DNA from 3 places in the Oceanobacillus locisalsi genome. Region 3 is predicted to be linked to each of the others. Evidence: riboswitches for the same ligand, from Rfam matches in the RefSeq annotation. Region 3 holds a riboswitch; each other region holds the start of a gene.
The links. A riboswitch is a leader RNA that binds a small molecule or an ion and turns the genes downstream of it on or off. The one in region 3 is predicted to bind S-adenosylmethionine.

Region 1 (11,113 bases), on a different contig from region 3:
GCTGTTGAAGGAAATAAAAAAAAGCAAAACATAAAAGATAATAATAAATAACGCATGATGCACACCCCTTTCGCTTTAGTATGCTGGGGATGTTTTATTTCTATGCAGCGAAAAAATGCCGGGGAAGCAGCTTCCCCGGCATTTTTAAAACTTATCTAAAGTCCCTGTTATCTTCTAAATATTCACTTGCAACACGGTAACCGACGAGGGCTGTCAAAGCAAGCAAAACATAACAAAATACATTCTTCATATCTCTTACCTCCTGTGGAGTAGTTTATCAAATACGCATTTAATGATGATGTCATCCAGATTTAGAATGGACGGAATTTACCTTTTTTAAGTACTGTTTTCGCACCGCCTACTAAGAATAGGGAACGGTCATCAACTACTTTTTTCATTGCTGCAGCTGCTTTACCGCTTAGTTTTTTACCGTCAAGGACGTTTCCAATACCATCAGATAAACCAAGAGAAGCAACTGTCCCTTTATCAGAGTAAACAAAATCAGTAACTACTTCATCACGGATTAATGCAACAATATTGTCCGCAGCTTTCGCGCCTTCTTGTACTGCTAACTGACCAGTTGGAGGGAAAGGTTTGCCACTTTCCGGATCCATTGTCCAAGAGCAGTCGCCAAGTACGAAAATACTTTCTTCGCCTTCCGGACGTAAATCTAACCCAACATTTACTTTTCCTTTGAACATATCAAATCCTGATTCTGACAGAACAGGATTGCCCATTACGCCGCCAGTCCATACAATGGTTCCAGCTTTAATAAGCTCATGATCATCGCCGACAACGAAGCCTTCTTCTGTACATTCTTTGATAGCAGTGCCGATACGGAATTCCACGCCGCGATTTTCTAAAGATTGCTTCCCGTAAGCAACTAAGTCATCGTCAAACATTGGTAAAATGGACGGCATCGCTTCTACGTTAATAATTTTTGCTTTGCTTCGGTCAATATCATATTTTTTACATAACTCAGGAACCTTGTCCGCAAGTTCACCGACAAATTCAATACCTGTAAAACCGCCGCCGCCGACAACAATAGTAAGCTGTTCATCATGCTTTTCTTCGCTTGAAGAATATTGCGCGAATTGATACTCGATGTGCTCAGCGATTAAACGGCTTGAATCGATATCTGTGATAGCATAAGCATTTTCTTCCATGCCAGGAATGCCAAAGGAGTTGGATACAAATCCAAGTGCAAACACTAGATAGTCATAGGAAACTTCACTATTTTCCAATACGACACGCTTGTCCTCCCGTTTTACTTCGGTAACGTTGTCATAAATTAAACGAACCCGCTTCGGATTAACAACATCTGTCAACATAAAACGTGCCTGGTTCGGATTAATCGTTCCTGCTGCTACTTCATGCAACCATGTACTTTCATAATGATAATTATGTTTGTTGATCAGAACAATTTCCGCTTCTTCAGCAGAAAGCTGTTGTGTTAAACGTCTTGTTGCCACTAATCCAGCATAGCCGGCACCAAGCACAACTACTTTTGGTTTACTCATATTTCATCTTCCTTCCTTTCTATACTTCCATAAATAAAATGCAATGTAATTTTGAACTATCACGATTAATAGTTGCTGCATCTATTATAATATCAAATTTTGCAGTGTTAAGCTAATTTTCATCAACATTTCTTCAGAAAAATTTCCACTCTGTTAAGTGTACTTTTCCCTGTTCCACCTATTTCAAACGTTTGCCCCTTGCATTTACGAATTTAAAATGCTGCTTTTATCGCAATTAAAAAACGGCAAATAATGCGAGTGGAGGCAAATTTACCGTTTTTCATCTTTTTTATTTATTCGGAATAGATGGAAGCTGTATTTGGTTTATTTTCTTCGGAATCATCGTCTTCATGATCTTCGTCCAGCTCTTCTTCATCTTCTGTTTCGTCCTCTGCATCTTCTTTTCCTTCTTCATTATCCCCATTTTCATTATCGTCTATCGGTTCTTCTTCTGGGTACTTTATTTCGTCCTCTTGGTCGTTTTTATCTTCTTTATTTTTATCTTTATCTTCCTCACCATTTTCGTTTTCTGTTTCTTTATCTCTTTTCGAATTTTCATCTTTTGATGGCTTACGTTTACCATTTATCTTTTTCTTATCTTTTTCATTAAGAGACTCACCAGAATCTGTGGCAGTATTCTTTTTTTCAGGTTTCTTCTGTTCTACTTGTTCATCTGAAGAATTTGTTTTCTTTTGAGAGTTATCTTCATCTGTTTCTTTTCTTTCCGTATTTTCATTATCTTCTTCAGTTGTATAACCTTCCCTATGAGAAGTATGATGTGCTTCGTTTTCATTTGATTCATCCGTTTTCTTATTCGTTATTTGATAAGCGGATGTTTCCTCAGAAACAGCATTATTTCTTTCCTGCTTGTCTGGTTTCTGATCTGTATGTGTTTCCGTTTCTGTATCTGCTGCTTCTTCCGTTGTCTCTTGTGCAGAGCTATTCTCTGTTTGCACTTCTGTTTCCCTGTCTGTTTGTTGAGGCTTGTTATGATGATCTACATGAGCGGTTTGATAAATTTGTTCATTGTCTCCTAATAACCGGTCATTCCAAGAGGTCGTGAAAAGCTCGACACTTTCTCCCATTTGCCCATCACCGCTATTGTCATCATCGGTACTTACTTCCATGGAATATTCCACTGAATCATTGTCTTTATAAATGCCCATGCCAATAATGACAATACATCCTGCTAACAAAGAAATGTTAACCAGTAACAGTTTTTTTCTGCGCATATATCTTCTTCCTTTTTTTAAAATTATCATACGAATACTTGTATTTTCATGCTTCCATATAACTTTAATTATACTTTCACCTATAAAATCATCATATCCATTGTAATCTCCATGAAGGACCTTTTCAAATACTTTTCGGTTTTTTTATCTGCAAATCTTGGTCCAGCATTACCGCGTCCCGCTTTTTGACTGATGAAAAATAATTTAGGCTTGATTTTTTTTCTTCTCTCTTGTAAAGTAAACGTAATTATAAATATGTTAATTCTTATCCAGAGAGACGGAGGGACTGGCCCGCAGATGTCTCAGCAACCGGCTAATTTTAGCAAGGTGCTAATTCCAGAAGGGGTTCCCCTTTAAAGATAAGAGATGTGTGTTATGTTGATATTACACCCTTCTTATCTCTGGATAAGAAGGGTTTTTTATTCATTTAACAGAAAATACATAGGGAAATAGCACATTCACAAGCACGCTTTTCTTATGAAGGAGGAAAAAATTAATGAAAAAACTAGAAACCGCATTAGTACAATTAGGAAACAAAACAGATGAACGGACAGGAGCGATAAACTTACCAATCCATTTATCAACAGCTTACCAGCATCAGGAAATTGGTCACTCCACCGGGTACGATTATACCCGCACTAAAAATCCGACCAGATCTGTACTGGAAGATGGATTTGCGAAGTTAGAAGAGGGAGATGCCGCTTTCGCCTGCAGTTCCGGGATGGCTGCGATTCAATTAATCCTTTCCTCTTTATTCCAAGCAGGTGATCATCTCATTGCGACAAAAGATATCTACGGGGGGACGTATCGTATTTTTGACCATTACGAAAAAGCATACCATGTTTCTGTAACATATGATGAATGTCAGGATGTATTAGAAACAGAGCGGTGTATTCAAGAAAATACAAAAGCTATCTTTTTGGAAACACCTACAAATCCGTTACTACAAGAAGTTGACATTAAAAAATATGCGGAACTGGCACAAAAATATCATTTGTTCCTTATCGTTGATAATACTTTCTTAACGCCATACTTGCAGCAGCCTATTACGCTTGGTGCGGATATTGTCGTACACAGTGCAACCAAATATATTGGCGGACATAATGATGTACTAGCTGGACTTGTAGTAACCAAAACACCGGAATTATCCGAGAAAGTATTCGAAATGCATAACGCTTCCGGCGCTACTTTATCTCCGTCAGACAGCTGGCTTCTTGTCCGCGGTTTAAAAACACTTGCACTCCGTATGCAGCGTCATGAAGAAAATGCCAGGCATCTTGCTGCTTATTTAGAAGAACACCCGGCAGTCAGCCAAGTTTTTTACCCGAACAGGGGCGGTATGCTTTCATTTTGCTTAGAAGATGCAAGTCTGGTAAAGTCCTTTTTAGCTAATCTGAATATCATTGTGTTTGCTGAGAGTTTAGGCGGTGTGGAAAGCTTTATTACGTATCCTACCACCCAGACACATGCGGATATGCCGGAAGAGGAAAGAATCCAGCGGGGCATCGGTAATGACCTGCTTCGTTTCTCTGTAGGTGTGGAAGATGTAGAAGATTTAAAAGCGGATATGGAGCAAGCATTACAAGTTATTCGTAATGTATAATATATCATAACACTAATACGAAAAAAGAGACAGATAAGCTGTCTCTTTTTTCGTATCTATTTTTGGATTTAAGGTTCATGTAAGGTTGTTACCCTTTTATTAATCCTAAATCCACTTTCCACTGTGACCACTGCAGCTGTCTTGTTTTCCGAGGTAAAAATTGTCGAATGTCTTCTTCATGATAACCGACTTGAAACCTTTTTTCATCAACCAAAATCGGACTTTTCAGCAATCTTGGGTATTCGTGAATTAATTTTAGTAAGGTTTGTAAAGACAATTCCTCTACATTCAAGTTTAATTCCTTGTAAATTTTAGAACGGGTTGAAAGAATTTCATCTGTACCTTCTACCGTCATTTGTAAAATATTTTTTAGTTCTTCAATAGTTAATGGTTGATGTAGAATATTCCTTTCCTTATAAGCAATTCCATTTTTGCGAAACCATTGTCTGGCTTTTCTTGTAGATGAGCAAGATACTCCGTAAATATGCACTGTCATATTCATTCTCCTTATTGTTTGACATATTCATTACAAGAATCAAAGTGATAATCTATAAAATGAAAAACGACACGTTTTGCCTTTTCATTTCATTTTTCTATCTTACCTATTACTTTAGCACGTAAATGTGGTAAAACTATGGTACAGCCATAAAAAAAACATAAAATGAAGCTTAATTCATTGAAATATAGCGGTTTATAATCCATTACTGTTTATAAACCGACCGAAAAAACCTTCATTAACCAGTACTTGTTCCGCAAAAAATCATTTCTGTTTTTCGTTCATTATTATTGATTCGATATGTACAGGCGAAAATCCTTTTTTTCTGGTCAAATACCCTTCCTAAAAGAGCAACATATCATATAGTAAACACACAGGGGGGTGTAAAAATGAGTAAATACAATGAATTTGGAGGGGGTTTTGCCTTACTCGTAGTCCTTTTCATATTATTAATTATTGTAGGTACTTCTTATTGGGGGTACTAACAATAGGATGAAAGACAAATCTTTTCCTCCTCTTCCCTATAATTAACTAGCTTTTATGTACGGCAAGCTAAAAATAGATCGTGATGATGAACGCTTGTAAAGACAGCTTATCAATCTCTTTACAAGCATTTTTTTATATAGAAAAACAAGGCGTACAATGGAAAAAACCGTTGACGCCTTGCTGCTCCTATTTTGATGAATCTTTCTCCAATTCATCCTTCTCTTCTTTTGTTTCACTATTTTTACCTTCATCAGACATTAAATTATTCGCTGAATTTTTAAATTCCCGTAAGGTTTGTCCGGCTGCTTTTCCGATTTCCGGCAGCTTCTTAGGGCCAAAAATAATTAAAGCAAGAACAACAATCAATATTAAACCCGGAATACCTATATTAGCTGGGTTCATGGAACAACACCTCCATTCTCTTTTCATTATAAATCATTTGCTGTTATTTTTTAATGGGAAAAGGTAAAATTATAACGATTTTTCTTCTTTTTTCGAAATTTGTAGTATAAGCTGTCTCATTAAGGACGGAAATTGCTCAAATGCATTGGCAATATGCAGTCTCTCTGTCCGTTTATGTGCGTCATGACCATATGGCCCTATATTTAAAACAGGAGCGCTCAATGCACGCATAGACGAAAATGGTAATGTATACGAATCTCCCCAGACCGGCGTGTTCTCTTCGTAGACCTGCAAGTCTTTATCACTGCCCTGATAATTCACATAGCTCAAATCACAGATGCCATTTAAAAAATGACTTCTTTTGATCTCTGCTTGAAATTGCTTTTTTGCTTCTGTCTTCATAAAATCCACGCAAAATTCGACAAGCCGGTTACCGCTGGAATTAACAGCCGGGTAATAAGGCGGAGCAAATAAAACGACAATCGCCGGCGCAAGCTCTTGACAATGAATCATCAGACTATCCGTGATACGCAATGACTTCTCCCTGTCATCATACGCATCATGATAATGCACATCCTTTTTCAAATCGTCTACAAATTCTCGCCCTAATTTATTGATTGCATATTCCAGCAATTCTTTATAAGAAAACACCTTCACATGACCAATCGGATCCACCTGGTTATCCTGACATATTTTTTTATACCGTTCATTACATTGTGCGGCAGCAACCTTCGCAGTCTGTTCAAACAAAGTAAATGCTTCCTCCGCTGTTCTCTCTAATAGAAAGATATTATACAATGCAGAAGACCGGTACGGTGTCTGAGTAGAGTAGCGCAATCGCAAATCTGTCTGCTGCAGCGTAACGGGCAACGGCGCTGTTTCTTCAAGCACCGTCTCCTTGAAAATCGGATTCCACTCCATCTCTCTCGTTAAAAACGAAGAGATAAATGGCGATGTCATCCCGCTCAGTGGCTCCCCTGCGTGGGTTTCCTTTCCATAAAACAGCGCTCCTGCCAACACCTTACCAATGGTGCCGCTGTAAATATAGTGCGTATTATCTTTGGGATCATGCCGAAATGAAGGTTCGCTGTTTAAAAATAACGTATAGGTTAATTGATGCTGCTTTTGTAAATCTGTAAGTACTGGGATGGCATAACGCATCCCCGCTGAATTCACCTCTTCATCCGGAACCGTCAGTAAAAGCAGATTCACAGGCCATTTCTCTGCAGCAGCCTGTTCTATCAAGCTCATATGCATCACCAGCCCCATCTTCATATCCATTGTCCCGCGCCCGAATAAAAATTCGACTGATTCTATCTCTGTCCGAATATCCCGGGAAAAAGTGTCCTTTTGTTCCAGGTATGCTTTGGTAAGCTCCTCCGGCTGTGTTGCAAGCGGCTCCAATGAACCATACTCCTCGGTGTTTACGGTATCAAAATGGCTGATGAGGCAAATCGTCCGGGAAGCATCCGGATGCTTGTATAAAGCCGTTAACAGTTTCCGGCGTTGATCAGCCTCATGCAATGCTAAATAATCCGGATGTTCATAAAAATAATCCACATCTTGCAGTTTCGCATATAACTTTCTGGGAAACTGCTTCTCTCCTTCCGAAAGACTGATACTTTTCCAGCTGACCAGCTCATTCAAGAGCCGGCGTAAAGCTTCAGGACTGTTCCATTGCAACGCACTCATTAAAACCCCCGCCTTTCTGCCAACGTTCCTTTCCATTATATCAGCAATTGAATACGTTTACAGTATTTATTATGATTCTCAAGCTTAAAGAATTTGGCTCCCTTAACGCGACGAAAGTTTAGCCTGCACTGCAAAATATGATATGATTTAGAAAATAGAAAATAAATCAGGAGGTTATTTATGGGGAAACGAGTTCTGTTATTTCTTTTAACAAACATCTTAGTAATGACAACCATTGTCATTATCTGGTCCATTATCACGAGTATATTTGATATTGGACCAAGTTATCGTGCGGATGGAGGAATTGATTATCCTTCCCTCATGATATTTAGTATTATTGTCGGTTTTACCGGTTCCTTTATTTCTTTAGCAATGTCCCGCTGGATGGCTAAAACCATGATGAAGGTAAAAGTCATTGACCCGGACAAAGCGACCAGCCCGCAGGAACGTGCGGTTTATGAAAAAGTAGAACGCTTATCCCGTGCTGCAGGACTCACGCATACGCCAGAGGTAGGTATTTACCATTCCCAGGAAATCAATGCTTTTGCGACCGGTCCAACCAAGAAACGTTCGTTGGTTGCTGTCTCGCAAGGGTTATTGGATAATATGGATGATGATGCAGTAGAAGGTGTTATTGCACACGAAGTAGCTCACGTTTCAAACGGCGATATGGTTACTATGACGTTATTACAAGGTATTATTAATACATTTGTTGTCTTCCTGTCCCGTATTGCCGCAAGTATCGTGTCACGCATGGTGCGCTCTGAGTTGCAATGGATTGTTCATTTTGCCTGCATTATTATTTTCCAAATCCTTTTCTCTATCTTAGGCAGCCTTGTTGTCAGCGCCTATTCCAGATACCGGGAATATCATGCAGACCGAGGCGGTGCTGATTTAGCCGGAAAAGATAAAATGAGACACGCGCTTGAGTCTCTAAAACTGCATATTAACCGTGCAGAAGCAGATGACCACAGTAATGATGCAGCTATTCAAACAATGAAAATCAGTAATAAATCAAGCATGCTCAATGCTTTTTCTTCACACCCGCCATTAGATCAGCGGATTGCGAAATTAGAGCAAAGATAATGAAAAAACATCCTTCTGGAAAAGTATAAACTTCTCCTAGAAGGATGTTTTTATATTTACTTAGGAAAGAAACTTCACACATACAGCTTCCGGAACATCAATCACCTGATCCGTTTCCGTTAATTCCCCAGTCTCTCCATCTCTTTTAAACAGGACAGCGTTCCCGCTATGTTGATTCGTCGCTACTAAGAATTGTTCCGTCGGATCCAGAACAAAATCTCTTGGCCATTCACCGCCGGATGGCGTAAATGCGAGAAATGTCAATTCGCCGCTGTTCTCATCCACATGGAATGAAGTAATGCTATTATGTCCGCGATTGCCGGTATAAAGAAATTTCCCATCCGAAGTGATATGAATGGCACTTGCATCATTGGTTTCTTTAAAATCAGCAGGTTTGGCGAGAATCGTCTGCTTCTCTGTAAAAGTTCCTGTTTCGCTATTATAATCTAACACAATAACCTCTGATGTGAGCTCTGTAAGCAAGTAAGCAATCGGTTTACTCGGATGAAAAACAATATGTCTCGGACCGCTTCCCGGATTCGTATAAAACGTACTGACTTCTACTAAAGAAGTATCTTCCACCTTATATGTTACCAGACGGTCTGTTCCTAAATCCGCAACAACAACATATTTTTTATCTGGTGTAAATCCGGTAAAATGCACATGCGGTTTTTCCTGTCTTTCATGCGGACCGCTTCCTTCATGCTGTGTAAAATAACCCTGCTCTACTTCCCCATTTTCATACGTGAAATGGAGACCAATCGTTCCTTTATGGTAATTTCCTGTGACTACCATATTGTCAGCCGCTTCCACGTAGCAAGGAGGATTTCCTTCTACCAGCTGACCGTTTACAGGCTGCAATTCTCCGTTTGTTTTATCTACACGAAGCGCATTGATGCCTCCCATGTCCCCTTCCTGGGCAACAGCATATAGATTGTCTTGATTTTCATTAAAGTTTATATAAGTCGGGTTTCCAAGTACTGCAGCTACCTCTGCAGCCGATAACTGTTCCGTTTCCGTATCTAAGGTAAAACGGTAAACTCCCTGGCTTGTCTTTCTAGTGTACGTTCCTGCATAACCAAAATATTTACTCATCTGCATGCATCCTTCCATCATAAATATTCCTATGTGATTTATTGTACCATTTTCTTTCAAACGGTTACATCTAAAAGGACTATCTGTCATTTTTTCATAAAAAAGAGCCGGAGTTTCCCCCGACCCTGTTTTCATTCTTATTACTGCTCTTTCAACCGCCTCACTGTTTCATCGAACTCTGCTTCAATGTCTTTGTTTGGTTTATACGTTTTCAGACTGATCAGAATGATGACAAGCATGTTTAGCACAAAGCCTGGAACAATTTCATACAGATAGTCGGCCAGTGGAGAATAGCCCCATGCGAAAACAACAACCGCACCAACGATCATTCCCCACAGCGCACCGATTCCTGTTGTTTTTCTCCAGAACAGAGACAGCAGCACCACCGGACCGAATGCTGCACCGAAACCTGCCCAAGCGAAAGAGACAAGTCCCAGAATCGTATCATTTTGCTGCCAGGCGAAAACCAAGGCAACCAGGGAAACAACCAAAACAGCGATTCTCCCTAAATGCACGTAGGTTTTGTCTTTCGCATTTGCGTTAAATATCGCTTTGAAAATATCTTCCACCAGTGCGGAAGAAGTGACTAAAAGCTGCGAAGATACGGTACTCATAATGGCCGCTAGCACGGCAGCCAATAATAACCCAGCTATAAACGGATGAAATAAGTATTGCCCTAAAACAATGAATATTGCTTCCGGGTCAGCAAGTGTCAGCTCTGGATTTGCTTGGAAGAAGGCAAATCCGGAAATCGCTGTAGCAGCCGCGCCAATTAACGCAATAACCATCCAGCCAATACCAATACGACGGGCAGCGGAAGCTTCTTTCGCTGATTTCAGCGCCATAAAACGGACGATAATATGCGGCTGTCCAAAATAGCCCAGCCCCCAGGCTAAAGAGGAAATAATCCCGGTGGCTGAGGCAGCGGCAAAAAAGCTTAAAATATCCGGATTCGTATCCTGAACAATGGTTATCGTATCGCCAAAACCGCCCAAAGAAACAATAGCCAGCGCCGGCACAAGTATAAGTGCTAAAAACATCATGGTACCTTGCACCACATCTGTAATACTAACAGCTAAAAAACCGCCTACAAAGGTATATACAATCGTTACCGCTGCTACCGTAAGCAAACCAGTATGATAATCCACTCCAAATGCACTCTGGAAAAAGACACCGCCTGCTACCATTCCGGAAGAAACATAAAAAGTAAAATAAACTAAAATAACAATACCGGATACAATACGCAGAACTTTGGTATTATTTTTAAAGCGATTATCCAAATAACTGGGAATCGTAATCGAATTATTCGAAACCTCCGTATACGTCCGAAGCCGCGGAGCAACAATCAGCCAGTTCAGCCAGGCGCCGGTAGCCAAACCAATTGCCATCCAGCCTTCAGCAAGACCGGATACATAAATCGCGCCCGGAAGTCCCATCAGCAGCCACTGGGACATATCTGACGCACCTGCACTCAATGCGGATGTGACCGGGCCTAAACTTC
Region 2 (11,113 bases), on a different contig from region 3:
TTCATCATAATCTGCTAAGGTTTGTTCCGCTTTATCTTCTTTTCCAAGAATTTCTCCGAATTTCTGTAAGCGTACTTTCCAATCACCTGTCTCTTCTTCGGATAATACATAGGTCGGGGCAATTGCTGCATAATCGTCATAAGAGCCTTCATAATTATCCAGCGTGTGATCCAGAATAATCAAATCCGGTTCGATGCTTAGAACTTGTTCCAGCGGCAGCGTCCATTCAATGGTTTCTATATCTGCCAAGTCTTCTTCTAAATAATCCTGAATACTTTCGCCGATTGCCCATTTTGCAACAGGTGTCTCGCCGAGTGCGATTAATGTATCTTCATTGTAGGGAGCAACGATTTTTTCCGGGTTTGCAGGAACAGTCACTTCTCCCATATCGGAATCAACGGTAATTTCGGAAGATTCGTCGTTCTCTCCGGATGTATTTGAATCATCTGAACTGCTGTCATCATCACTGCCGCAAGCGCCAAGAAATAATAAAGCTATAAACAGGAACATAAATAAGTATTTTTTTTGCGTGAATGTGTACATCGCTTTTTCTCCTTTTATGTTATAATAAACATCTATCGATAATGATAATCACTTTCAATTAGAAAGTCAATATGCTATTTTATTCGAAAGTGTTACTATAGTATTTGGTATTTTAAAAGAAAACTTAGGAGTATACAAGTCATGAAATTTTTTTCACGTTCTTCGCGAATAACAAAAGGGTTGATAAATATCCTTGGAGTTAGTCTTGTTCTTTTTTCGATTGGCATGTCTATCTCTTATGGTGCAACAAATGTTGATTTACATACGGTGTGGCAGGCAATTTTTCATTTCAGTGAAGGAGAGCAGGCGCATCAGGTTATTTGGGAACTGCGCATTCCGCGGGCATTGGCTGCAGTATTCGTCGGAGCATTTTTAGCTATGTCTGGAGCAGTGATGCAAGGAATGACACGTAATCCGCTGGCGTCTCCATCCATCATGGGCGTAACAGACGGCGCTGCATTTATGCTGGTAATTATATTAGCATTTTATCCGGCAGCTTCCAGTGTCGGCTTAATGTTTGCTACTTTCCTCGGAGCAGGTATAGCAGTAACCTTGGTATTTCTGGTCGGCTCTTTTTCCAGCAGCGGATTGACACCTATTAAATTGGCGCTGGCCGGTGTTGCTATTGGGACGTTATTACGTTCTATTTCTTCCATTCTTTCGCTGCATTTTCAGTTGGAAAAAGATATGGGCTTTTGGCTGGCCGGCGGATTAGATGGTGCAACCTGGGAGTCTATAAGCCTTCTCCTTTTCGCCGGAGTAATCGGGGTGATTTTGGCATTGTTTATTGCGAAATCCATTACCGTCCTTAGTTTAGGTGATGATTTATCTACCGGACTGGGACAGAATAATACACTGATTAAAATTACTGGCATCGTTGTTGTTTTAATATTAACTGGTGCTGCTGTTTCTGTTGCCGGTGCTGTCGGATTTGTGGGACTGATTATTCCGCATATAACCCGGTTTATTGTCGGAACAGATTATCGTTGGATTATACCGACTTCTGCAGTGCTTGGAGCCTTATTATTAGTGAATGCAGATCTTATTGCGCGGCTGATTAATGCCCCATTTGAAACACCTGTGGGCTCTATTACATCCATTATCGGAGTGCCATTTTTCCTCTATTTAGCCAGAGGCAGCGGGGGTGATAAAAAATGAACACGGTAGAGAAGCAAAAGCGGCTTCGGTTTTGGATAATTATTGGCATCCTTATTATCGGAATGATTATAATTTCCTTTGTCAGTTTAAATTTAGGAGCTATTTCTATTTCCCCGAAAGAAGTAATACAAACACTGATGGGACAGGGGTCAGACAGGCAGGAACTGGTATTGTTCAACTTTCGGATGCCTGGAATTATTTTGGCTCTATTAATTGGAACAGGTCTGGCTGTTTCTGGAACGATTCTGCAGGGAATCACGCAGAATGGACTTGCAGATCCGGGAATTTTAGGTATTAATTCAGGTGCAGGTTTTGCGATTGTTTTATTCCTTTATTTCTTTCAGGGAACGATTCCGGCAGACAGCGCATTAAACAACTATATGCTTCCTTTTGTTGCTTTAATAGGAGCATTTACGGCGGCTGTTTTGATTTATACCATTGCCTGGAAAAGAGGCGTAACACCAATTCGTCTTGTTTTGGTCGGAATTGGAGTGAATGCAGCATTTAGTGCGCTTATGACAATTTTACAACTGCGAATGGATCCGCAAAATTATCGACAGGTAACCATTTGGTTATCAGGAGAGATTTGGAATGAAAGCTGGAATTTTGTTTTTGCTTTATTGCCATGGATGCTGATACTGATTCCAATTGCGATTCAAAAAGCAAGAAGCTTAAACGTCTTCCATTTAGGAGATGATGTTGCTTCCGGTCTGGGGACATATGTAGAAAAAGAGCGGGGGCTCTTGTTATTAATTGCTGTTGCATTAGCTGGTGCTTCTGTAGCGGCAGGGGGAGCGATTGCCTTCTTAGGATTGGTTGTTCCACATATTGTCCGTAAACTGGTCGGCCCGCTGCATCATTATGTGATTCCGATATCTGCTTTGCTGGGAGCGTTTATTCTAGTAACTGCAGATATGGTTGGAAGTAATATTCTAGCGCCGACAACGATACCGGTAGGGATTGTTGTTTCCATTGTGAGCGCACCTTATTTTGTTTATCTGTTGATGAAAACCAATTAATAATAGAAAGGAGCTCGGAGAATGATGAATGAGGAAATATATGATGTCACGATTATCGGCGGAGGTCCAGCCGGGTTATTTGCTGCTTTCTATAGTGGCATGCGGGAGATGAAGACAAAGATTATTGAATACCTTCCTTATCTTGGCGGGAAAGTACCTTACTTTTATCCAGAGAAAGTGATTCGTGATATTGGAGGAATTGCACAAGCTACCGGGGAAGAAGTAACGGATCAGCTCGTGGAACAAGCGATGACATTTGATCCGGAAGTGGTTTTAGGCGAACAGGTTGTAGATATGGAGCGAATGGATAATGGCCATTTTCAGCTCCTGAGCAGCAACGGCAATATCCATTATTCGAAAACAGTTATACTGGCAACCGGTTTTGGAACATTGCATTCCGTAAAGCTGGATCATCCGGAAGCAGTCTATTATGAAGAGAAGAGTTTGCATTATACAGTCAGAAAGCTGGCGGATTATTATGACCAGCATGTGCTTATTTCCGGCGGGGGCAACAGTGCGGTGGATTGGGCGCTGGAGCTTGAAAATATAGCCAAAAGTGTTACGCTCATTCATCGCCGCAATCAGTTTAAAGGATTGGAAAGCAGTGTGACCAAGTTAAAAAACTCCGAAGTCAATGTCATGACGCCTTATGAAATAAAAGCATTGTATGGAACGGATGGACAGGTCGAAAAGGTAGTACTTTCTCACTTAGAGGATGAAACAAAGGAGCAAGCGCTAGAGATCGACCGATTAGTTGTTAACCATGGATTTCAAATCAATCTGGAACCGATCACCTCGTGGGGGTTGGAAATGATAGATGGTATGATTGCCGTTGATTCCAGTATGCAAACATCTGTGGAAGGTGTTTTTGCTATTGGGGATATTGCCCATTACCCAGATAAGCTTGGGTTAATTGCCGGGGCTTTTAATGAAGGACCAATTGCTGCTAATCATGCGAAAAAAATTGCTGATCCGGAAGACCCTGTGCAGCATTTATTCTCTACGAATTATGCTGGATTTACCGACGAAGAATAGCTTAGGACGCATAGTAGTTGAAAAGGGGAATAAGCAGGAAACTTCTCTTGCTTTCATATATTGACAAAACAGGCAAGCGCCTATACAATTTCCACATTGAAGTAACTTTAAAATCTTATCATATATACTTATCCAGAGCGACTGAGGGACAGGCCCAATGACGTCCGGCAACCTCTTTATGAAAAGAAAAGGTGCCAATTCCTGCAAAATAAGACATGTTTATTTTGGGAGATAAGGCGAATGTAAAAACAGCCTTTTTCTTGTGGAAGAGGCTGTTTTTAATAGGTTTATAACATAAGATTTTTACATAGCAAGGAGGAGAGATTTCTGAAAAGCGTTAGAAATAACGGATATACTTATTTAAAAGCAAGAGGAGCGTAAATATGAAGAAGAATCACGATAAAGAAAAGAAAAAACTATTGGATCGCATTCCGCATCCGCTGGCGTTGTTGTTTTTTATTGTTGTTGCAGCGGCTGTTTTGACCTATATAATACCATCCGGCTCTTATGAAAGAGAGACGATAGACGGGACTACTCGAACGGTTCCTGATTCATTTCAATACATAGAGAACAACCCGGTCGGTATCATGGACTTATTTACGGCAATCCCTGAAGGATTCCGGGAAATGGCTGATATCGTCTTTATTACTTTTGCCGCAGCTATGATGTTCGGGCTTTTGGAAAGGACGGGGATGCTTGAAAATACAGTCGGTACACTGGTTCGCAAAGTCGGATTAAAACGACGTTTCCTTATTGTTGCGATTATGACATTTGTCTATGGATTTTTTGGGATGTTTGTCGGGCTTGAAAATAATATTGCCCTTATTCCAATCGCTGTTTTATTAAGTGTTTCCATAGGCGGTGATGCTGTACTTGGTGCGGGTATTGGAATAGGAGGAGTACTTGTCGGATTTGGTCTCTCTCCATTCAATCCTTATACGCTGGGGGTAGGACATCGAATAGCAGAAATGCCGCTATATTCAGGATGGTTTTTAAGAAGTATTTTGGTGGTTATCGTTTTATCTTTATTAGCCTATTATAATATTCGATATTTTAAAAAGATATTACAAGACCAGAAACATAGTTTGGCATATGGTATTGATACACAGGATATGAAATTGAGCCAGCCGCTTGAATCCTATCGGATGCGCAAAAAAGATATTGCGATGCTACTTGTGGTGATTGCAGGATTTGTGGTCATGCTGACAGGAATATTTATGAATGACTGGTATATTAATGAAGTTGCAGCGATATTTCTTATGATCGGTATTGCCTGCGGGATTATTGCAGGTATGAATGCCAATCAAATTGCGGAAGCTTTTTCAAAAGCACTTGAACCCAGCGCATTAGCAGCTATTTTGATCGGTGTTGCCATGGCGACTCAAGTGGTCATGAACCAAGGCAATATCAGTGATACGATTGCTCATGGGCTTGTTTCTGTGATGGAAGGTTTACCAACAACGCTGGCTGCCGTATTCATGACTATTTCCCAGTCGATTATTAATATTTTTATTCCAAGCGGCAGCGGCCAGGCATTAGTTACATTGCCAATTATGATTCCTGTTGGGGACATGTTAGACATTACACGGCAAACGACTATCTTGGCATTCCAAATCGGCGATGGTATTACCAATATATTTTCACCGACCTTAGGCGGTTTAATGGCGATGCTCGGTTTGTGTAAGGTGCCTTATGGCAGGTGGATTCGTTATATTTTTCCGTTTGTCATGATGGCTCTTGTTGTGTCTTGGATTGCTTTGGTGATCAGTCATTTAATTGGCTGGGGCGGATCGATTTAAGCGGATTTTAATGGTATATAATCAAAGTTTATTAAGATGATGGAACTTCCTTATAATCAGAAGTTGGCAGAGACTTGTCATTTCCTGATTATAAGGATTTTTTTATAAAGTGAAACTTCAATCAGTGGGGGTTTTCTTTTTATCCCCCACTGATTGTTAGTTGAACGAATCGGGCCGTTACTGGCTGTTGAATCTCCCACTTAGAAATAAAATTTTCACTCATTTCTTGAAGTGGGAGTCTTACAGCCAGTTACACTGCGATAAATATTTTTGAAAAAGTTCGAGAAACTTCTCCCGGTCTTCTTCGGTTAATGCTTTTGGGCCTTTGGTGTGTTTTCCGCTCCGTCGCTCTTTCGCACTTAAATAACGGGATTGCAGCAGTTGGTCAATATTATTATTCGTATAAGCGAACCCTTTATGATGCAGGACATGGCATCCTTTTGCCAGCGCGAGAGAAGCAAGTCCATAATCCTGCGTTATTACTATATCTCCTTTTTCCACAAGCTTCATAATCCGGTAATCTGCAGCATCTGCACCGGTATCTACATAAATGGTCTCCACCCAGTAAGGATATTCTTGTAATGAAAAATGGGAGATACTCGTAACCAGAATAACCGAGATATTCTTTTTACCTGCTTCTTGTATGATTGTATTTTTGACAGGACAGGCATCAGCATCGACGTAGACTTTCATGCATTCACTTCCTTTATGTACGTTTTTTAATATATTGTAGCAGATTGCTGTAGAACTTGTCTTATCCACTGGAATTCCCTGCGAAAACCATGTAAGATATAAATCACTATTTACCGTGAAAAGGAGTTTGCATGTATGTGTTATGTTATTGAACAGATGAAGCCGGCAGATTGGGAACAGGTTTTGGAAATCTATTATCACGGCATGGAAACACAAAACGCGACCTTTGAAATAAATGAACCGGATTGGAAGACTTGGGAGGATTGGAATCGCGCTCATTTATCGGAATGCAGGTTAGTTGTCCGGGAGGATGAGCATATGCTCGGCTGGGCAGCGTTATTGCCTATCTCTGCCAGAGAAGCTTATCAGGGAGTGGCTGAGATAAGTATTTATCTGCATAAAGACAGCATGGGAAAAGGTATTGGTACAAAGTTGATGCAGGCACTGATGGAAGCAAGTGAAGAAGCAGGGGTATGGACACTGCAATCCGAAATCTTTCCAGAAAATATAGGGAGCCTGAAATTGCACGAAAAGATGGGTTTTCGACGGGTTGGTATTCGTGAAAAGATTGGACAGATGGAAGACGGCAGGTGGCGAGACGTTGTACTTGTGGAGCGCCGCAGTCCGCATGTAGGATTAGACTAAGGAGGAATGTATACATGGAAATTCAAATCAACGAAGAAGTATTGGATGGAAGAAATGTGGAAGTATCAGAAGTGAATCATAAGAAACAGGTTGCCTTTTCATTTGATGTAACCAGTGAAACATATCATGATGTGACATCACTTCTGTATAAAAATGATTTTGACGTATCTATTCCTGAAAAATCTTTGTCTTTTTCTGCAACCATCTTGGAGTACGCTACATCCACAACAAATTTATATGAAAAAGGCAATACAAGCGAATTTTACTTAAAGTTGCGTGAAAAATAAATAGGCAGGCACGGAGAGGATGTGCACAATAGTGGAGGAACCATTGCTTTTAACGTTTCCGGATCAATTTGAAACAGAACGATTAACCATTCGTTCTCCAAAGCCAGAAGATTGGAAGCAGATTTATACGGCAATGCAGGCATCTATCAATGAGTTGAGACCATGGCTGCCGTTTGCGCGAAAAGAACAGACAGAGATAGATGTACAAAAGACAACAAAAGAAGCTTATCTGAACTTTCTTTCTCGGGAAGATTTACGATTTCACGCCTTTGACAAAGAAACGGGAGAATTTGTGATTTCTACAGGGCTTCACCGTATCAATTGGGATGTACGGAAATTTGAGATTGGTTATTGGGTTGATACAAAACATCGTGGAAATGGCTACGTCACAGAAGTAGTAACAGGATTGACTACTTTTGCATTCCGGGAGTTGCAAGCAAATCGTGTGGAAATCCGGTGTGACCCCCGAAATATGAAAAGCAAAGCAGTGGCTGAACGAGCCGGATTTGAGTTGGAAGGAATCTTAAGAAATGACGTTATAGAAGAAAATGGGGAACTGAGAGATACCTGTATTTTTGCAGTGATTGAAGATCCTATAATAGATGAGAAATAAGGGTGAAGGAATGAAGCGAGTAAAAGTAAAACAAGCCTATGTAAAAAATATGAAGCAGCAAAACCCATTGATTTTAGAAGAAGCGATTGAAGGGGCTCAGAAACTACAGGAAGGAGAAATCATTGCGCTGTACACACAGCAAGGAGAATTTCTCGCGCAGGCGTATACAGGACGCCAAAATAAAGGGATGGGCTGGGTGCTGACATGGAAGCAGACAGACACGATTAATCAGGCTTTCTTTAAACAGAAACTTCTCACTGCAATGAATAAACGCCGTTCCTATTATCAAGATGAAGAAACAACCGCCTTTCGCATGTTCAATGGGGAAGGAGACGGAATTGGCGGCTTAATCATTGACTATTTTGATGGGTACTATGTGATGCAATGGTACAGTGAAGGGATTTATGCGTTTAAAAACTGGGTCATCCAGGTTTTTGACGAACTGGGTGATTATCAGGGAATTTATGAAAAAAAACGTTTTGATACAAAAGGGCAATATGTCGAAGATGATGACTTTGTTAAAGGTGTAAGAGGAGCGTTCCCGCTGATTGTGAAGGAAAATGGCATGAACTATGCTGTTTATCTGAATGATGGAGCGATGGTCGGTATTTTCTTAGATCAGCGTGATGTCCGAAAAGCGTTGCGGGACAAATATGCGAAGGAAAAACATGTATTAAATACCTTTTCCTATACTGGTGCTTTTTCCGTTGCAGCTGCATTAGGCGGTGCAGACAAAACGACCAGTGTTGATTTAGCCAAACGCAGCAAACACAAAACCATTGAACAATTCAGTATCAATGACATTGATTTTGAACAGCAGGATATTATCGTGATGGATGTATTTGATTATTTTAAATATGCAAAACGGAAGCAATTACGATTTGATGTGGTGGTTCTTGATCCACCGAGCTTTGCGCGTTCTAAGAAAAGAACGTTCCGGACGGCGAAAGATTATCCAGAACTGATTGAAAATGCGATTGACTTGCTGGAAAAAAACGGTGTCATTATTGCTTCCACGAACACGGCTTCGTTCGGCATGAAGAAGTTCAAAGATATGATTCTGCGCGGTTTCCAGGCAAAACAAAAGCAATATACTATCTTGGAAGAGTTCTCGCTTCCCGGCGATTTTGCAGTGGATAAACATTTTAAGCAAGGAGATTATTTGAAAGTGGCAGTGCTTCAGGTGAAGGATTAAGTTGCTCGATCTACAATCCACCCTATTCGCAAAACGAAATCAAAACAGTCAATTCGCATGAGCATTCGCGTTTTGGCTGTTTTTTAATATGTTGGTAGCAAAAAAGAAATAGAACGTATGCCTGCTCTTTTTCTACATTAGTGAAATTTAAATGTAGAAAAAATCTAAAAAAATACTTGTATAATTATTCTTTTTATTGCATAATAATACGTAACTACTTTTTGGAAAGGGTGTTCGTGTATGACAGTAAATCAAATCCAATTTCAGCAGGAGTTAAAGAACCGCGACTTTTTAACACTTGCAGACTATACAAAAGACGAAATTGAATATTTAATCGACTTGGCAGATTATCAAAAAAAGCAAAGTAAAGAAGGTATCATTTTTGAACCGTTAAAAGGGAAAACATTAGGCATGATTTTTGAAAAATCATCCACTAGAACGCGTGTATCTTTTGAAGCGGGAATATATCAGCTTGGAGGATTAGGGATTTTCTTAAATTCGAGTGATATTCAAATCGGCAGAGGAGAAACCATTGCAGATACGGCACAGGTGTTATCCGGGTATTTAGATGGCATTATGATTCGTACTTATAACCAGGATGATGTAGAGGAGCTGGCGAAACATGCAAGTATCCCTGTCATCAATGGCTTGACGGATCTTTATCATCCATGCCAGGTATTAGCTGATTTACAGACGATAAAAGAAGTAAAAGGGTCGCTGAAAGGGCAAAAAATCGTTTATATCGGTGACGGGAATAACATGGCGCATTCGTTAATGATTGGCGCTGCAAAAATGGGGATGCATATTGTCATCGCAACACCGGATAAATATAAGACGGAAGAACAGATTACCGAAACAGCGAAACAATTTGCATCGGAACATGGTGCAACGATTGAATGGAATAATGACCCGGTTGATGCTGTGAAGGATGCGGATGTGGTTTATACAGATGTATGGGCAAGTATGGGACAAGAATCAGAACAAAACCAACGTGAACAAGAATTTCAGAAATTTCAAGTGAATGAAGCGCTGCTCGCTCATGCAAAATCGGATGTTACCTTTATGCATTGTCTGCCAGCGCATCGCGAAGAAGAGGTGACAGCGGAAGTTATTGACGGAGAACATTCGGTTGTGTTCCAGCAGGCTGAAAACCGTCTGCATGCACAAAAAGCTTTGATGACAGCATTGATGGGATAATGTCATGTCCATAAAAGAAGCAGGGAAATCCATTATTTGGCTTTTCCTGCTTTTTTTATTGTTTTATATGTATGAGTATGAAAAGCTCTGGTTCCAGGATAATGACAATACAGACCTGTTTTCTTAAAAGAAGCGGTTAAACAATATATCATCTTGATACGTTTTAATCCGGTTAAAAAAGGAAATGAATCAGAGGAGGAGGCGATTAACATGAAAAAATCACTGCAGCTCATCGGATTATTACTTCTATTAACTATCATCAGCGCTTGTCAATCTGATACAGAGCAAGAAGTAAATAATCAAAATGACGAGAGCGGAGAAACAACGCAAGAAAATGAATCAGACATAGCCGGCGACGTTTCTGAGGAACCGGATAATGAAACTGCTGCGAACGAAAATGCAGACTCCGCTTATGAATATGAAGAGCAGGAAGTAATTGAAGGACAGATTGAAGAGGGCACGTATGACGTTATAGTCGAAACAGATAACCCAGGATCCCGCGTTATGTTTTATGAAATAAATGGAGAAAAATATTATAAAACTGTCTTTGTTAAAGAGGATAATCGTTTGAAAATCATTGATATTCAAAATGATGAAGAGCAGGGGCTCATTTACAATGACATCATATAAAAATGTGCAAGCGTCTCCCATCTCCGCTTGCACATTTTTTGCTCCGTATATCATATAACTTTACAACTTTATGAAATAGAAACCCCTTTTGTATCAATCTTCAAAAGCTTTACTTGATAACCTTCAAGTTGTTTTGCCATTTCCTGTTTCACTGCTTCTCCGTTTCCTTTTGGCACAAAGGAAAGCATGGTTGGCCCGGCTCCGCTTAAGGCTGTACCATAGGCCCCAAGCATTTTTGCATTTTCCCGAATCAAATCAAAATGCGAAATCAGCACCTTGCGAAAAGGTTCATGAAATAA
Region 3 (11,113 bases):
CGCTTCAAATGATGTCCTCTATGAAAAGGTAATAATACAGTTTATTATAATTTGGAGAATAATATTATCACTTTATAGATATGATTTATTTACATCATTAAATGCAGCTTGTTAAAAAGCCTTTTTTCCATTATTTATAGAAGAATAGCCATCTATTATTTTTAATAATATGCTTATGCACTCCGTTAATCTGATATTATCGTTTATTAAAATAATATGAATCGGTGTATATGAATAAACAGGGTTGGTATACCTTATATACATGTCATACAAAAATAAACGATTTGGATATTATGTATTGACCGAACCAACCTTTTTAGAAAGACAGAAAGAAAATCATAGAAAATATAGATTCAAATATATCAAAAACAAAAAATTACACAGTATTTACATTCTATTTATCCTTTATTAACGTTCATCCCCTACAATGAGGTTAGGTTCAATTTTGAAGGAGGATGATGGAATGATTAAAAAGCTTGGAGTGGCAGCGTTGAGTGCAGGATTGATTTTTTCAGGAGTCAGTACTACAGCAGCTAGTGCGAATGGAAACAATCAAATGAATAACGATGGGGAAATGGGTAACGAAGCGAAGAATATTATTTACATGATTCCAGATGGCTTTAACGCAGATTATGCAACGAATTATCGACACTTCAAGGGAGAAGATGCAGTATGGGATCAACATCAACAAGGCTCGTATACTACATATTCCGCTGATTCCAATATTACAGATTCCGCCGCAGCAGGCACAGCAATGGCATCCGGAGTAAAAACCAATAATGGCACCATTGGAATCGATCCGGAAGGCAACACACATCAAACCATTTTAGAAGCATCCCAAGATAAAGATATGGCAACTGGTCTTGTTGCTACTTCCACCATCACGCATGCAACGCCAGCTGCATTTGGTTCTCATGTAGAAGATCGGGGGAACGAAACAGAGATTGCCCGGCAATTAATAGATAATGAGATTGATGTTCTCCTCGGCGGCGGTAAAAATAATTTCCTTCCTGAATCAGAAGGCGGGAACCAGGAAGAAGCCAATGTGCTTCAGCAAGCAGAAGCGCAAAATTATCAGTTTGCAGAAAATAGAAATCAATTATTAGAAGCAGATATCGATTTAGATAACGAAAATTTACTGGGTTTATTTGCAGATGATGCGATGTCACCTGAACTGCATCGTAACGCAGAGGAAGAACCGAGCCTTGGGGAAATGACACAAACGGCCATTGATACCCTGAACAAAGATGACGACGGATTTTTCCTGATGGTAGAAGGAAGCCAGATTGACTGGGCTGGTCACGATAATGACGCCGCATGGGCAATGACAGATGTAGCTGCTTTTGAAGCTGCTGTTCAAGAAGCCATTGATTTTGCTGAAGAAGATGGTAACACGCTGGTTGTTGTCGGCGGAGATCATGAAACAGGCGGTATGACTGCAGGTGCCAATGGTTCAGGATCTGCAAATCCAGACATGCTTCACAGTGTAACAGCAACCGGTGAAAATATAGCGGCAGAATTAAACGAAGAACGCTCAAATATAAGTGAAGTGGTTCAAAAATATACAGACATGGAATTATCAGAAGAAGAAATTCAATCGATTCAGGAAGCAGAAGACCCTAAAATGGCCATCAACGCAGCCATCAGTACAAAAGCAAATGTCGGATGGACAAGCACGAATCACACAGGAGTGGATCTGCCTGTTTACGCATATGGTCCAGGAGCCAATCAATTTACCGGATTTCATGATAATACCGATTTACCAAAACTGATTGCGGCAGCTGCTGGAATAGAGTTCGGTGAAGAAGTCAGTCAAAATCAATCGGATAACGATGTGTATACCGTACAATCAGGCGACACGCTCTTTGATATTGGTCTGAAATATAACTATTTATGGACAACATTACAAGAAACCAATTATTTTCCAAATCCAGATTTGATTTATCCGGGAGATCAAGTGAAACTACCTTAAGTGAGAGTCTTATAATCAGTTACATGCCGATAAATTGACAGATACAAATGCTTAGATTCTTCAAAAACCCCTGTGCTGACGCAAATGCACAGGGGTTTCCATATCTTGCACTGCATGTTAAAAGCAGATCCATATTTCCGAAAATCAATGCCCTCTTCGCAAGCGCATTTCGTACTTGTTCGCCAGAAATGTAAGCAGCGAACAGATAAGCCAATACATTAATGCCGCCGCTGCGAAAGCTTCCAGATAACGGAAACTCATAGCACCGATTATTTTTGCCTGCCCAAAGATATCTACTACACTGATCAAGAATGCCAAAGACAATGCCTTAAGAATAACCATATACGAATTGATAAAATCCGGCACCGCTTCTACAAATGCCTGTGGTATAATCACACGTCTTAAAGACTGGGAAAAACTATACCCCAATGAATACGCCGCTTCTATCTGTCCATTGCTTACGGACTGAAAGGAACCTCGTATAATTTCTGATTGAAAGGCAGAGAGTGTCACTGAAAATGTCACAATCACAATAATAACAGGCGGCAAACTGTAAGGATTAAATTCTATCCCCACCAGCGATAAAAGAAACTGTATCACAGCAGGTAACGCATAATACGTGAGATAAAGCATAATGACCATCGGTGTCCCTCGTAAAAAGGATTTCACAATGGTGATAAGTGTTGTAAGTATTGGAACTTTCAACCGTTGAATCAGCGCAATGACTCCTCCAAGCAGTGTTGATAAAACCAGAATAATGACTGCTAATCCCAATGTTTTAGGAACCACGGTTAATATATCGAAAAAATCAGCTACAAGCACATCAATTTCAAACAAATCCGATCCCTCTTCCTTTTATTATTCATGATCCAAAAGTATTCAGTCCATAACGCTTCATTCGTTTTTCTAATAAACGGACAATAAAATCAGTTGTTAAGCAGATTGCCCAGAATATAAGTGCAATCGTTAAATATATTTCAATCTGATTGGACCCATACGTCGTAGAAATGAGTGTATTCGCATATCCCATCATATCCATGACGCCAATTGTAAAAATGAGCGAGGTATCATGTATTAAATATACAATCGCATTTCCCCATCCAGGAAGCGCAATCGGTATGACTTGCGGAATAATAATTCTGACAAGTTTCTTAAATGGTGAATATCCTAAACTATCTGCCGCTTCATGCTGACCACGGTCCACAGCCAAATATGCTGGCCGCAATACTTCAGACATATATCCAGCATTATAAAAGGTTAAAGCTACCACAGTAGCTGTGATTGCACTGATATCGCTGATATTGATGCCAATAAACGACAAAAGAAATGGTATAGCATAATAGACAAGAAATAATTGCAGGACAATCGGCACGCTTCTGGCAAATGAAATATACATTTCCATTAATCGGCTAAGAATAAATATTTTTTTCACTCGAACGATCGTTACAAATACACTAAAAAATAACCCAAGTACAGCAGATATAATAATAATGAATACAGTTATATGTAGAAGACTTAAGAATTCGGGCAGTATTTCTAACATATACATAAAATCCATAATAACGGCAACCCTTCTATTTATTGATACGGATGGCGTAACACCTGAAGGAAGACTTCTTTTCCTCCAAGCGCCGGTTCAAAATCATTTCCGTAAAGTACAAATTTTTCCTAGAGGCTGTTCAAAAGGTCACCGCAAGACAGAGAATCCGATTGTTTTTTCTTATAGCATATAAATGACGTACTCAAAAGAAAAAATACTTTTATTCATACTCAAATATATCTTCATCAAAATATTCTACGGATAGCTCTGAAAGCTCGCCTGACTCTTTCAATTCTTTTAAGACGCTGTTCACTTCTTCTACTAATTCCACATTTTCTTCTTCCTCATGAAACATAAAATACGTAGGAGTAACGTCTACCGGCTCTGTTTCCCGGATATCCAGATTTTCATTTTCTATAATTTCATTCTGGCCTACATTGGAAGGATGAATAAAAACATCGAACCTGCCTGCCTCTACCTGTTTTAAGATATCTGCATACGAAAAGGCAGCATCTGACGGGGTAAAATCAATTTGATAATTCGGATTTTCTTCATTCCAAGTCATCAAGAAATTGAACACACCACCTGATGGAGTCGGATGATAAATATCCTTATCAACTAAATCTTCCATGCTGTTAATATGGACATTATCCCCCATCGTATTGGCATAGATTCTCATAAGGCTGAAGCCATTGCTTTCTTCCGGGACTAAATACTTGTCCTCCCGTTCTGCTGTTTTAAACAGGCCTTGGGCGATCATGTCATACTTCCCTGTATCCAGCCCGACTTCTGCAGCACTGTCTGCTACGCCAACCATTTCAAATTCATAATCTTCCAATTCTTCATCTACTAATCTGATAACGCCGGGCTCATACCCTTGCAATTCGCCATTTTCTTCCCAGCTTAACGGCTTCGATGTCGGCGGAACGGCTACGACCACTTGCCGTACTCCCGGCTCTGTTGCACCTTCACTAGATGGCTCATCATCATTTCCGCATGCGGATAACAACAAAAGAAATCCTATAAATAGGATGCATCCTGTTTTTTTTATCATGATTTATTGCCCACTTTCTGTTTCTGTCGTCTGCTCTTCATCACGATAAATACTCCTTAAGAACTCTCTTGTACGTTGATGCTCGGAATGTTCAAAAATTTGTGAAGGAGGTCCTTCTTCGACAATATTTCCCTTATCCATAAAAACAACCTTTGTGGAGATCTTTTGCGCAAAGCTCATTTCATGCGTTACCAACAAAATCGTCACCCCCGTTTTTGCTACCGTTTCAATCACTTTCAATACTTCACCGACCAGCTCGGGATCAAGTGCGGAGGTTGGTTCATCAAATAAAATCACTTCTGGCTCTAAAGCTAAGGCACGAGCTATACTGACCCGCTGCTGTTGACCGCCGGATAGTTGGGAAGGATACACATCTTTTTTATCTAATAAACCTACTTTTTCTAATTCTTCTATACTCTTGTCATAAGCCTCTTTCTTCTTTTTCTTCTGAACAGCTATTTGTGCGTCCATCACATTTTCCACAACGGTTTTATGTTTAAATAAATGAAACTGCTGAAAAACCATTGCTGATTTTCTGCGCAGTTGAAGGATATCTTTCTTATGAACCGACTTATAATCCAGTTTGATATCTCCAATGCTTATCTCGCCATCTTCCGGTTTTTCTAAGTAATTAATGCATCGTAACAAAGAAGTTTTCCCTGTGCCACTTGGACCAATAAATGTCACGACATCTCCTTTATTAACATCTAAGTCTATCCCTTTTAAAACCGCATGATTTCCGAATGATAGCTTTAAATTATGAACCGTTAACATCGTGTAGTCTCTCCCATTCAACCAATCATTGATAATGTATTTCTTGCATGTTACCTCTGCTTACCTCTACGTTTAAAATCATAATTTGATGTTTCTGATCTTAGTTTTTTATTCCATTTCACTCTATACATCGTCATAAACCAACTACATATCCTTCATTAACGTTGGACGGACAGGGGTTTGTGCACGCTGCAGGTGTGGTTTGAAGTCTTCTCCTAATTCAGAAGCAAAAATCTCGTTCAGGATTGGCTGACAAACACGCCCCTGGCATGGTCCCATCCCAACCCGGTTACGCATCTTCACACCAGGAACAGAATGCGCACCCTGGTAAATCGATTCTTTAATTTCCGATAAATAGACACCTTCACAACGACAGACAATACAGTCTTTCACGATAATACCCCTTTCTCATTTTGTTGCTCCTCCCAATACTGGCGCATTTTCTGGCGCCCTTTCTCTATATTCGGGAGAAAGTGAATCGGCGAACGTTCACGAGCTTCTTCTACATGACGCATAGCATCTTCTTTTGGCAAGAGTGGTTTCTTATCAAGTGATTCAGCTATTGACGCTGCAGCAAGCTTCCCTTGAGCAATTGCCACTTTCGCACCCTCTATACCAGTAATATTGCCGGCCATGAATAAACCGGGTACAGAAGTGGTTAAATCTGGACCATGCAGCGGAACTGTCCCTCCAAGTTCCGGAATATCAACCATCGGACAGCACGCCACTTGTGCAAGGTCTACTAATGGATATAAACCGGCAGAGAGGCACACTGTATCTACAGCAATTTGCTCTGTTTCTCCATTAGGTTCGCCGTCAATCGTTACTGGCTGCAATGTCACAGATTCTACGTTTCTATCTCCCTCTATACTGACAGCTGCTTTACGGATATATGCCGGAACGCCTTCTATTTTTAATAGATTAAGGCTCAAAGCACGGGTTGCCAGACCGCTTAACTTCCCTGTTGCTAAACGTCCCATCATCCGGAGCAGGGGATTAGGAGCCAGATCTGCGGCTTCACCAATTCTTTTGACACTTTCTACCGGAGAAGATAGATGTTTGTTAATCGCTGGAGATGCAGGAGGTAATACAACGCCTGCCACATCGATACCGGCCTGTTTCATCTCCATCACAACGGATAGGGCAAGCGGATCTGCACCGACAACCAGGACACGTTGACCAATCGCTACTTTATGTACATTTGTAAATGTTTGGGCAGCTCCGACACTGAAAACACCAGGTAATGTCCATCCCGGAATCGGCAGTGCTTTTTCTGCTGCTCCAGTAGCAAGTAATAAGGCATCTGATGTAATGAACTTCTCTTCCGTGCCAGAGAGTTTGATATGCCAACGGTCTGTTACAGTCCATGAAGTTACCCCGCAAAGGATCGAAACCCCCTGCCTCTCTGCTTCCTGCACTAATTCATAGGCCTGCTCTTTTCCATCCCAATGCCTCTCATCACGAGGTGCTTTCCGGTCTTCATATAATTGGCCGAGCAGCCTGCCTCCAGGGCGGTAATATTCATCGATAACGACCACAGAAACTCCTGTTTTGGCTAAATCGATTGCTGCAGATAGCCCTGCCGGTCCAGCGCCTACAATGGTTACATGGCATTTCACGATTCATTTCCCTCCCTGCTCAAGTCCGATACCGTATTCACATTCATTCCTTTTTGTAATGGTGTCAGACAGGTTCTAACATTTGATACGCCGTCCACTTCGGCTCGACATTCAAAACAATGCCCAATGCCGCAATAAACACCACGCGACTCACCTGTTTTATCATCCACACGGATGGAACGAATTCCATTAGCCAGCAGCGCACTCGCAATCGGTTCGTTTTCATATCCGTATAATTCTTCCTTATTAAAATAGAAGGCTACCTTCTCTTTTTCTTGCTCTGATTCGTTTAAACGATAGGATACCGACACTATCTTTCACTTCCTTTCACACAACTCCGGAATTCTGAAATCGATCGAATAAAAACGGGCGTATATCTATGCTAGAACGCTGACCAGATATAACATCCGCCATTAATTTTCCAGTTATAGGAGCCAGCGCAATACCGTCCCCTTCATGACCGGCAGCTAAGTATAACCCTGGAACATTTTCCACAGGTCCCATAATGGCTTTCCCATCCGGTGTATTAGGGCGGAGTCCAGAAAAGGACCGGATAATTCGCACATTGGCTAACTCAGGAAAGGTTTTCACTGCGGCTTGTCCAATTGCGCTTGTCACTTCACTCGTTGTTTCTGTATTGAATCCGACAAATTCACGAGAACCGCCGATTAATAAATTTCCGCTTTCCGTCTGTTCCATCACAAGACCGACTCCTGCCGCATCAGCTCCGTTACTTGGCTCTGCCGTATTTTTCCCTTTCGCTGCGATATAAGCATAGCTTAAAACGCTCCGCTTCAGAAAAGGCGGGATTTTTTCGGAAACTAATATTTGTCCGCGCCGTGGCACAATAGGAACATCGATTCCTAAAGGTTTTATTAACGCGGGGGTCCACACTCCGGCAGCTACAAGCACCGCATCGGCATACATTTCCTCTTCATTGACCTTTACGCCGACAACACGATCTTGTTTGGTAATCAGTTCGGTTACCGGTGAGCCCAGACGAATCGTTGCGCCTAATTGCTGTGCAGCTTGTGCCATACTAAAACATACGTTAAATGAATTAACTTTCCCTTCATCCGGACACCAGGTAGATCCCAAGATATGATTCGCTAAACCTGGCTGCTTCTCTTTGACTCCTTGTGCAGACAACGTGGTCACATCGACACCATATTCCTGCATCTGCGCAACCTTCTGCGTCAGCAATTCTTTTTCTTTCTCTGACTCCATCAGTATCATTCCGCCACCGCTACGATACTCCAAGTCTGTATTTAATTCCGCTTCCAGTTCTGGATAGAGCTTTTTCCCTTCCACAGCCAGTTCCAAAACCGGTCCCGGCTTCTTCGATTGCAGCAGAACATGCTGATCACAGGCACCCGATGTGCCGGAAGCGATGTCTTTTGCTTCAAGCAGCGTTACATCCGCCCCTGCTTTCGATAAATAATAAGCAGACGACGTTCCTATAATTCCGCCGCCAACAACAATTACACTGTAGCTCACGTTGTACACCTCCAGACTGTATCTCTTTTAATCATTCTTGATTTGATAGCGTCCACCGCCAAATTCGAATAAATCATCGGTTTGCTCGCTGGAAAGATTAACCTGAAATGGACCTTCTCCTTGTTGTTCCAGCACTTCCGAAACAACACCTGTTGTCAGCGGGCTGCAAAACACTAAATCTCCTCCAGGAAGAAGCAGCTTTTGGCATGTTGCCTGCAGTTCTTCATCCATATAGGATTCTTCTGTTTCCAGCCCCAATAAATCAGACCATTTATCTACGGTCCTTTCCAAATCATTTACGGCAATATTTATATGGGAAAAGCTGGCCTCTGCCGGATGCGAGACGATTATTTCTTTTTCGGTTAATGCTTTTTTCCGTTCCTTATCGCTTTCATTCCACTGGATAAAGTAAGGCAGTTCCAATGTATCCTTTTCATCTCCAATAAATAAAAGCTGCCACTCCAAAAGAGTGCCGTCAGGCTGTTCGCGGCTTAAATAGACCGGCCCATTTACTGTTAATCCTTTGTCAGAAAAACGTTGCGCAGCAGCTTCAATATTATCTGTCCGAATAATAAAGCGGACAAAACCTTCTTGAAAACCTTTCTTAATAATCGTCTGTATCATACTGTGCTGAGGATGTTCCATCTCTTCAAGCATTTGCCTGTCGGACGTACCTAAGTATTCTATATAACTTAAATCAAAATGACTTAACGCGTTGTATGTAGGACGATTCTGGTGCACGCCGCCTTCAACTGCATGTATTCCTTTATTCTTGAGCGTTCTAGTGGCCTTTTCCGGATCTTCAATAAAATGCACGATATGATCAAAAGCAAAATGCATGTACATCACTCTCAACTTTCTATATTCCTTTTATTAATTAGTTATTGTAATCGTTTGTATTTCCATTCCTATTAAAATAGTCTGCATTCGCTTACCTTTTGAGGCTGATATTTTGATATCATGCTTCTGCAATAAAATGGCTTATTTTCTCAGCATAAAAAATAACCTCTTTTTCAACATAAGAAGAGGTGCAGGTAAACCATTTCTGTTTTACTTCTCTCTTCTTATCTTTCCAAGCCTTCCATTCGACTTGCTGAAATTGGCACAGTTCCAATACGGTCTGTTGCCGAGGTGTCTAAGGGTCAGTCCCTCTGCCTCTCTGGATAAGAATGCTTTATGTTAAACATTATTTCAATTAACCCAATCAAAAAACTAAGGATTAGATTAATATTTAGACTATCTTATATAAAATAAGTTGTCAATTAGTATTTTTGATTTTTCCTGGTGATTAAGTAATGATTAACAAACCGGATATTATTTTCTATGGAAGCAAAATCACAAACCCTGCCACATATTCAGAATAATTCCCTCTGCATTACCAGCCTTTTTTCACAACAACTAAAAAAGAATCAAGAACGGGTGGTTTACACACATTCCTGATTCTCTATCTCTCGAGCTCACATCTATACTCTTAACATACCCCGGAACCCTCTGGAACCATAATAAGATTCTGCGCCGTTATGATATAAGAAAACATGTCCAAAACGGAAATCACAAAAAAGTGCGCCGCCAAGTTCCCTAATATCCGCAGGTGTCCTTACCCAAGTCGATGTTTTCGCATCAAAAGTTCCGAGCGTTTGAAGTTCGCGATATTGTTCTTCCGTTAACATTTCAATGCCCATATCCAACGCCATATCTATCGCACTATTTTCCGGTTTATGCTTCTTTCTTGATTCCAGCGCTGCCCGATCATAACAAACACTTCTGCGTCCTTTCGGGCTTTCTTTTGAGCAGTCTACAAAAATGTATTCTTCTCTTTCCTCGTCATATCCAATGACATCTGGTTCGCCTTCCGTTCTCTCCATTTCATATAAAGAGGCTAATTTTTCAGAATGACCCTCCAGCCTTGATTGAATTAGATTCCAGTCAAAATCATGATGGCGATCCATATTTTTTTCAAAACGAACCTTTAACTTTTCCAGTATTTCTTCTTGTTCCTCTTGAGAGAGCTCTTTCTTATCTTGTTTTGACATGTTTATTCTCCTTTAAGCTGTGTTATTAAAACTGTTTCTTAGTTCTTATTATATCCATTCAAGCTGATCATTTCACTATTGAATATAGGTTTTTGGTTTTTAAAGAACAGAAAAAAATCGCCCCATGCGAAATAAACATGGAACGATGAGATAAAGTCGCTATTATATTTGCTTATTGATTGAAAAAAGAATAGCTTCGTCGCCTTTCGTACTTCACCCTAGATAGCGATGATACACATTTTTCGCTTCCAGATGGTCCATTGTGCCATGAACCAAAGTTCGCCCGTCCTGAAAGAGCACAATCCGGAAAGAATCCACTTCAAACGAAAGCAAATAAGGGTTCTGAAAAAGCTTGATTTGTTTATTCTTCTGCAGTTCTTTCGCTACTTCATCCAGATCTGTCTGTTTTCGCTGCGGGCGCAGTTGCACCGTGTTTCTTCCGCATAATACAGCTGTTTTCAAATGAGAATCACGATCCAAATTGGGGTAACTTCTTTTCTTTGAGCATGATGGGCAATCTGCTTTACGCAAGGAAGCTACTTCTATTTCTGTATGCTCGTTGTTCCAAAGATCAAAGGAGATAAGCTTTCCTGACAAAGCTGCCTCATTACCTGTTAATAGCTT

Region 1: another riboswitch for S-adenosylmethionine. It lies ahead of ACFQ19_RS15515 (methionine biosynthesis PLP-dependent protein); the one in region 3 lies ahead of ACFQ19_RS16070 (VOC family protein).
Region 2: another riboswitch for S-adenosylmethionine. It lies ahead of ACFQ19_RS03515 (YfcC family protein); the one in region 3 lies ahead of ACFQ19_RS16070 (VOC family protein).

What each region holds. Positions count from the first base shown of each region.
Region 1 covers NZ_JBHTKK010000022.1:12,189-23,301, reverse strand. The annotation lists gene ACFQ19_RS15530 (VanW family protein) at 1-56, opposite strand, end outside; gene ACFQ19_RS15525 (NAD(P)/FAD-dependent oxidoreductase) at 312-1,520, opposite strand; gene ACFQ19_RS15520 (hypothetical protein) at 1,814-2,752, opposite strand; SAM riboswitch class I at 3,015-3,118, shown strand; gene ACFQ19_RS15515 (methionine biosynthesis PLP-dependent protein) at 3,249-4,355, shown strand; gene ACFQ19_RS15510 (Spx/MgsR family RNA polymerase-binding regulatory protein) at 4,444-4,851, opposite strand; gene ACFQ19_RS15505 (YjcZ family sporulation protein) at 5,241-5,336, shown strand; gene ACFQ19_RS15500 (twin-arginine translocase TatA/TatE family subunit) at 5,524-5,739, opposite strand; gene ACFQ19_RS15495 (M20/M25/M40 family metallo-hydrolase) at 5,809-7,431, opposite strand; gene htpX (protease HtpX) at 7,612-8,517, shown strand; gene ACFQ19_RS15485 (lactonase family protein) at 8,578-9,612, opposite strand; gene putP (sodium/proline symporter PutP) at 9,753-11,113, opposite strand, start outside.
Region 2 covers NZ_JBHTKK010000002.1:281,992-293,104, forward strand. The annotation lists gene ACFQ19_RS03495 (iron-hydroxamate ABC transporter substrate-binding protein) at 1-543, opposite strand, end outside; gene ACFQ19_RS03500 (FecCD family ABC transporter permease) at 685-1,701, shown strand; gene ACFQ19_RS03505 (FecCD family ABC transporter permease) at 1,698-2,720, shown strand; gene ACFQ19_RS03510 (NAD(P)/FAD-dependent oxidoreductase) at 2,745-3,755, shown strand; SAM riboswitch class I at 3,881-3,993, shown strand; gene ACFQ19_RS03515 (YfcC family protein) at 4,139-5,554, shown strand; gene ACFQ19_RS03520 (YaiI/YqxD family protein) at 5,795-6,247, opposite strand; gene ACFQ19_RS03525 (GNAT family N-acetyltransferase) at 6,383-6,892, shown strand; gene ACFQ19_RS03530 (DUF3219 family protein) at 6,907-7,179, shown strand; gene ACFQ19_RS03535 (GNAT family N-acetyltransferase) at 7,199-7,792, shown strand; gene ACFQ19_RS03540 (class I SAM-dependent rRNA methyltransferase) at 7,803-8,987, shown strand; gene argF (ornithine carbamoyltransferase) at 9,228-10,184, shown strand; gene ACFQ19_RS03550 (hypothetical protein) at 10,395-10,814, shown strand; gene thrB (homoserine kinase) at 10,883-11,113, opposite strand, start outside.
Region 3 covers NZ_JBHTKK010000023.1:50,413-61,525, forward strand. The annotation lists gene ACFQ19_RS16025 (alkaline phosphatase) at 464-1,972, shown strand; gene ACFQ19_RS16030 (amino acid ABC transporter permease) at 2,117-2,809, opposite strand; gene ACFQ19_RS16035 (amino acid ABC transporter permease) at 2,835-3,530, opposite strand; gene ACFQ19_RS16040 (transporter substrate-binding domain-containing protein) at 3,733-4,566, opposite strand; gene ACFQ19_RS16045 (amino acid ABC transporter ATP-binding protein) at 4,570-5,340, opposite strand; gene ACFQ19_RS16050 ((2Fe-2S)-binding protein) at 5,485-5,733, opposite strand; gene ACFQ19_RS16055 (NAD(P)/FAD-dependent oxidoreductase) at 5,730-6,959, opposite strand; gene ACFQ19_RS16060 ((2Fe-2S)-binding protein) at 6,956-7,270, opposite strand; gene ACFQ19_RS16065 (NAD(P)/FAD-dependent oxidoreductase) at 7,287-8,456, opposite strand; gene ACFQ19_RS16070 (VOC family protein) at 8,484-9,296, opposite strand; SAM riboswitch class I at 9,518-9,626, opposite strand; gene ACFQ19_RS16075 (DUF4256 domain-containing protein) at 9,920-10,489, opposite strand; gene ACFQ19_RS16080 (ThiF family adenylyltransferase) at 10,703-11,113, opposite strand, start outside.